Regions from separate parts of the Neobacillus terrisolis genome, predicted to be linked through region 1. Evidence: riboswitches for the same ligand, from Rfam matches in the RefSeq annotation. Region 1 holds a riboswitch; the other holds the start of a gene.
The links. Region 1 has a riboswitch for S-adenosylmethionine ahead of ACI48O_RS13315 (methionine biosynthesis PLP-dependent protein). Riboswitches for the same ligand answer to the same signal wherever they lie in the genome.

Region 1 (3,393 bases):
TGACTTCCTCCAATGCTTCCCGGGTAGGGTTTAAACTGCGGCTATAATCATATTTTCCAAATTGATCGATGTCAAACTGATGGAAGGTTGAGGCGTGCTGAATCGGTACACTAACAGCACCTGTTGCCGGGTCAATCTTGTGACGATTGTGAAGTAATTTTGTTTCAAATGAGAAATCGTTTTCCATTACACAGCTACCTCCTTTTTAGCATTGGTTAAAGCATGGTTTAAATCATTAATAATATCTTCTGCGTCCTCTAAGCCGACAGAAAAGCGTAACAACCGGTTACAGACACCCGTTTCTAGTCTTATCTGTTCAGGAATGTCGGCATGTGTTTGGGTTGATGGATAGGTAATAAAGCTCTCGACCCCACCTAAGCTTTCCGCGAATGATATGAGCTTCATATTTTGTAAAAATGGATTCACCCAAGTTTCGTCTTTAATCCGGAATGAAACCATTCCGCCTCTTCCCGGGTATAGAACATCGATCACATCATCATGAGCAGATAAGTACTCAACAACAGCCTTAGCATTTTTCTCATGCCGTTCCATCCGCAATGATAAGGTCTTCATACCGCGGATTAACAACCATGAATCAAACGGGCTTAATACGGCTCCGGCAGCATTATGATAAAGAGCGAGACTTTCACAAAGCTCTTTTCCTTTTGCGACGATTAATCCTGCGAGTACATCATTATGTCCGCCTAAGTATTTCGTTGCACTGTGAATCACAATATCTGCACCAAGATTAATCGGCTTTTGCAGAAGAGGAGTATAAAAGGTGTTGTCAACGATTAAAAGAACCCCGTGTTCCTTGGCAATCGCTGCAACAGCACTAATATCGGTTTGCTCCATTAACGGATTCGTAGGTGTTTCGATAAAGATTGCTTTCGTTTTTGGAGATATGTATTTGATAATCTCCTCCGGATGTGTTGTGTTCACATAATGGCTGGTTAAGCCCCATTTTTTAAAACCTTGCTCTAATATGCGGTAAGTGCCGCCATACAAATCCTTTGAAACAATCCACTCATCCCCCGATTGGAAAATAGAAAGGATGGTAAGGATGGCGGCCATACCTGAACTGCAAGCATACCCCTGGTCGCCGTTTTCTAGTTCTGCTATGGCTTGCTCAAGAATTTTTCTAGTGGGGTTTCCTGTACGGATATAATCAAAACCTGTTGATTGCCCAATCCCTTCATGCCGATATGCGGTCGAAAAGTAGACTGGAGGATTTACTGTTCCTGTTGTTGTTTCGCTTCGGTTTCCAATTTGTGCTAGTACTGTGTCAATTTTATACAAAGCCGCCACTCCTCTAGTTAAGATAATAAAAAAAGCCTTCTTATAAGAAGAAGACTTTAGTAGGTTAGGACATTTAGCCATTCTTCTTATCTTTCAAGTTTTAAAAACTTGCTGGACTTAGCACCTTATCAATGAACAAGCCACTGATGGTTGCTGAGGTGTCATAGGGCCATACCCTCGACCTCTCTGGATAAGAACTCAATAATATTCGATTTTTTTAAACTTTACTATATTACCTATTAACATGTCAATTACTTTATTAAAATATTCGGTAAATATAATAATTACTATTTTACATTAAAGCTATGTTAAAATTCGTGATTGTTTTTGATCACGATGTTGATTGGAGCGGAAGGCGTGAGACTCCTGCGGGAGAAGCGGATCACGGGAGACCCCGCAGGCGCGACAGCGCCGAGGAGGCTCCCGGATCGCCCGCGGAAAGCGAGCGCCTGTAGCGGAAATCAACATCCAGATTTAACAGAGCAATTTAAAAGAAGGGAAGGTGAAGGTTTTTTATTTGACGCGTGTTGTTTACTATTTTATGCTCAGAACATACAAAATGAGTATACAGAAATAGGAGAATAAAATATGTTAACAATTGATATAAAAAATAGATTAAAAGAGAAAATGAAAATCGTTCAGAATCAGGACCAGTCCAGTGTTTGTTTAGTTGGCCCGGTGACATTGCCAATACAATTAGAAAATAAAGTAGTTACATTTAAATGGTATACTTGGTTAAAATTAAAAGAGGATACAATAGATAAAGATTCTGTACTTGATTCAATTACAACAGCATCATTGGCGGATCTTCAACAATCATCTATCTTGGTTTATGGAGACTTCGAGAATAGCGACCATCCTTTAGTCCGCTTCCATAGTATCTGTCACACCGGCGATATTTTTGGGAGTAAACGCTGTGATTGTGGGTATCAACTGCACCAGTCCCTAAAGATGATAGTTGAAAATGGCCATGGGGCCCTATTTTACTTAGCCAACCACGAAGGTAGAGGAATCGGTCTTTTTTCCAAGTCGCTCGCTTATCTGCTTCAAGAGGAAGGGTACGATACCGTTGAAGCAAACCATGCGCTTGGCTTTGAAGATGACCTCCGTACTTACGAAGAACCTTTAATGATTTTACAAGAATTGCGATCTAAGCCCGTTATTCTAATTACAAACAATCCTAAAAAACTTTTCGCTTTAAAGGAAAAAGGTTTATCTGCTGATTCTCATCAACCGTTATGGGGAGATAGCAACCTTTATAATAAGAAGTACTTAGAAACAAAAGTAATGAAATCCGGGCACATACCAGAGCAGAAGGAAATAACTATATAAGGAGTAATCCGTATGAAAACTGACCAATATTATATGAATCTTGCTTTAGAATTAGCGGCTTCCGCAAGGGGAAAGACAAACCCTAACCCATTAGTAGGTGCTGTCATTGTAAAAAACGGGATGATTGTCGGCTCGGGTCTGCATCGCAAGGCTGGTGAACCTCATGCAGAGGTGCACGCCTTTAGAATGGCGGGGGACCATGCTAAAGATGCAACATTATATGTGACCTTAGAGCCATGTTCACACTATGGAAAGACCCCGCCATGTGCTGAATTAGTTAAAAATTCAGGTGTTAAAAAGGTTGTGATCGCCATGCAGGACCCTAACCCGCTGGTGGCAGGGCGAGGGATAAACATTCTTCAAGAAGCAGGCATTGATGTAATTGTTGGAGTAATGGAGCAGGAAGCGCATCGCTTAAATGAAAGATTTATTCATAATATGTTAACCAATACTCCTTTTGTTGTTTCAAAAGTTGCGATGACGCTTGATGGGAAAATTGCTGCCGCAAACGGGCATTCTCAATGGATCACGAGTAGTGAGGCAAGAGAATCCGTTCACCATTTACGGAACGAAGTCGATGCCATTATGGTTGGGATTGGTACAGTCCTAGCGGACAATCCCCAGCTGACGACACGACTGCCGGAGGGTGGGAAAAACCCGGTTCGAGTCATCCTTGATACCCATTTACGGCTGCCGTTAGATGCACAGGTAACAGAGACTTCAGAAGCCCAAACTTGGATCATAACCGGTGATGGGGTTGAT
Region 2 (3,393 bases), on a different contig from region 1:
GATAATAACCAAAGCGAATCGCCAAATCTCCAATTCCACCACCGCCAACTGTACCAGCCATTGCAGAGAATCCGATTAAGCTGATAAGCGTCAACGTGATCCCGGAAATGATCCCCGATCTTGCTTCAAGCAGTAGTACATCCTTAATTATCATCCACGGAGTTGCTCCGGCAGCAATGGCTGCTTCAATAACTCCTTTATCAATTTCACGTAAAGCAGTTTCTACGATTCTAGCGAAAAAGGGAATGGCTGCAACCGAAAGAGAAACACTTGCTGCAGTTGCCCCAATAGTTGTTCCAACAATTAAGTTGGTTAATGGAATTAACGCTACTAACAAAATTATAAAGGGAATGGACCGGACTAAATTGACCGTAAATCCTAAAATGTTTTGCATAGTGCGATTTTCCAAAAATAATCCTTTATCCGTTACGTATAAAAGAATCCCGATTGGCAATCCAACAAAGATGGCAATCACTAGAGAGATTGAAATCATGTAAATGGTTTGAAAGAAAGCGGTATTTATTTCGGGAATAAGCTCGATAAAATGCTGAAAATCAAAGCCCATTGCGTAACACCTCCACCTGTGCGGCACGATTTTCGATATACTTAATCGCGTTGTTAATTTCTTCTTTCTCACCTTTCAGTTCCATGATAAAAATACCAAGGGGCAATTCTTGAATATATTCGATTGACCCGTGGAGAAAGTTACCTTTTACTTTAAATTGCTGGAGTGTATCAGAAATGACCCCTTCACCTGCAACCTTGCCTTTAAAGATTACTTTCACAATCGGTCCATCACATTTATTTAAAATCACCTCTGGGATCTCGAAGGAAACAACGCTTTCGATAAACTCTTTTGTGAGTCCTGTCTGTGGGTTGGCGAATACTTCATATACTGTGCCTTCCTCCATAACCCTGCCATTTTGCATAATCGCCATTCGATTACAAATTTCTTTGACTACTTTCATCTCGTGAGTGATTAACACAATCGTTATATTGAGTTCTTTGTTGATTTTCTTAAGTAAATTTAGGATCGACATGGTCGTGGTAGGGTCCAAGGCCGAAGTAGCTTCATCACATAACAGTACTTTCGGATTGTTGGCAAGTGCTCTAGCGATAGCAACCCTTTGCTTTTGACCACCGCTCAGTTGAGCAGGATAGACATCTCGTTTATCCGAAAGACCGACCATCTCGAGCAGCTCCTCAACTCGTGACTTTATTTGGGCCTCTGGAAGCTTTGCAGCCTTCAAGGCAAAGGCGACATTATCAAATACTGTTTTTTGACTGATTAAATAAAAATGCTGAAAGATCATCCCGATTTTTAACCTAGCCAGTCGTAAGTTTTCACCCTTTAATGAGGTAAGGTCTGTCCCGTTAACACTGATTTTCCCAGAGGTTGGCCGCTCAAGTAAATTAATACAGCGGAGGAGTGAGCTTTTGCCGGCACCGGAATAGCCGACAATACCATATATTTCTCCTTCTTGAATCGACAGTGTTACATCGTCAACACCTATAACTGTCCCAGTTTTTGTTTTATAAATCTTTGAAAGATTGCGAATTTCAATCATATAAAAACCTCTTTATGTATCCAAATTGACAAGGAAAATAAGCTCAAAAGTTTTAACTCTACAAAAAAATGCTTCTTTCATTAGAAAGAAGCATCGAAAAAAACGGGGTTCTCAGCTTATCTTTCAGAATGAAAGTCATTCTGTAGGAGTTGGCACCTTCCCTAATCAGGGGGTTGCCGGACGTCATAGGGCCTAGTCCCTCGGTCGCTCTGGATAAGTATTTTGTTGTGTGAAATAATATGTTTTTGATATTACTAGGCAATTTTTGTATTGTCAATCCCTAAAATATTATTTCCATATACAAAAAGTGGTTTGGAACCAATAATACCAATGGATTTAGTGGGTTTAAATTTTTTTTTGGTATTTTAAATCATTAATATAAATCCGTCCGTCGATCCTGAAAAATCGGAATGGTCTTCCGAACACGATCGACCTCAGTTAAATCTAATTCAGCATAAAAAATGCCTTCACCCGTCTCTTCGCTAAGCAGCAATTCTCCCCATGGAGCAATCACCATGGAATAGCCATTAAACTCATTATTTGGATCATTTCCAACACGGTTCACCGCGACGATATAGCACTGATTTTCGATGGCGCGAGCCTGCAATAACAAGCGCCAGTGGTCAATTCTCATTGTTGGCCACTCTGCCGGAATAAACATGACTTTTGCTCCTTCAAGAACATGACAGCGAATCCATTCTGGAAAGCGCAAATCATAACAGATGACCCCTCCACAAGTAATCCCGTCCAACTCAAATACATTTGTACTTTGACCTGCACTCATAAATAAATGCTCATCCATTAACTTAAATAAATGGGCTTTATCGTATTCAGCAACAATGGCACCAGTCCGATCTACGACGTACATTGTATTGCAGAAGCCTTCACCTTTTTTGGTCGCAACCGATCCCCCAACTATATTAATCTTATAGATTTCCGCTAAATTGACGAGCAATTGTTTCGTACGTTGCCCATCTATGTCAGCCAACCTATCGAGCTGATCAAGTGCATAGCCTGTATTCCACATTTCCGGAAATACGATTACATCCGCACCTGCCTGAGCTGCTTTTTGTATATAGTGTTCGACCGCCGTGAAATTTTTTTCTGGCTCCGCAAACGCAATATTCATTTGAACGCAAGCAATTTTCATTTTTCAAACACCTCTAGACATTTTTAATTAAAGATTATAGAATTTCAAATATTATCGCAATAACTTTTCTTAAAAGGATGATTCGATGGAATATTCAGAGCGCTTGAAAAAACTGCCGGTTCAATTTTTTGCTTCACTTGTTGAAAAAGTAAACAAAGCAATCGCCGAAGGGCGGGATATAATAAATTTAGGACAGGGAAATCCGGACCAACCAACTCCAAAGCATATTGTTAAAGCTTTACAAGAAGCGGCAGAGGACCCGCATACTCACAAGTATTCTCCGTTTCGAGGAATAAACGAATTGAAAGAGGCTGCTGCACAATTTTATAAAAAGCAATACGGTGTCGAGGTGGATCCCTATTCAGAGGTTGCTATATTGTTTGGAACGAAAACAGGGCTGGTTGAACTGCCAATGTGCTTGCTAAATGAGGGGGAGCTCATGCTCTTGCCGGACCCTGGCTATCCCGATTACCTATCAGGTGCCGTACTTGCAAATGTACAATATAAAACGTTTGGGTTAAAAGTGGAAAATCATTTTCTACCGGATTATGAGGCAATACCAAATGAACAAAAAGAAGCAGCCAAGTTAATGTACTTGAATTATCCAAACAATCCGACCGGGGCCACAGCTAATCGAGCCTTTTTCGAGGAAACGGTTGCGTTTGCCAAGAAACA

Region 2: linked by a shared signal. The riboswitch ahead of ACI48O_RS19220 (methionine ABC transporter ATP-binding protein) and the one ahead of ACI48O_RS13315 (methionine biosynthesis PLP-dependent protein) in region 1 are both predicted to bind S-adenosylmethionine.

Annotation. Positions count from the first base shown of each region.
Region 1 is NZ_JBKFGH010000020.1:44,368-47,760, forward strand. It holds gene metC (cystathionine beta-lyase) at 1-187, opposite strand, end outside; gene ACI48O_RS13315 (methionine biosynthesis PLP-dependent protein) at 187-1,299, opposite strand; SAM riboswitch class I at 1,383-1,496, opposite strand; gene ACI48O_RS13320 (GTP cyclohydrolase II) at 1,888-2,631, shown strand; gene ribD (bifunctional diaminohydroxyphosphoribosylaminopyrimidine deaminase/5-amino-6-(5-phosphoribosylamino)uracil reductase RibD) at 2,644-3,393, shown strand, end outside.
Region 2 is NZ_JBKFGH010000035.1:58,252-61,644, forward strand. It holds gene ACI48O_RS19215 (methionine ABC transporter permease) at 1-565, opposite strand, end outside; gene ACI48O_RS19220 (methionine ABC transporter ATP-binding protein) at 555-1,568, opposite strand; SAM riboswitch class I at 1,682-1,788, opposite strand; gene ACI48O_RS19225 (carbon-nitrogen family hydrolase) at 1,942-2,718, opposite strand; gene ACI48O_RS19230 (pyridoxal phosphate-dependent aminotransferase) at 2,804-3,393, shown strand, end outside.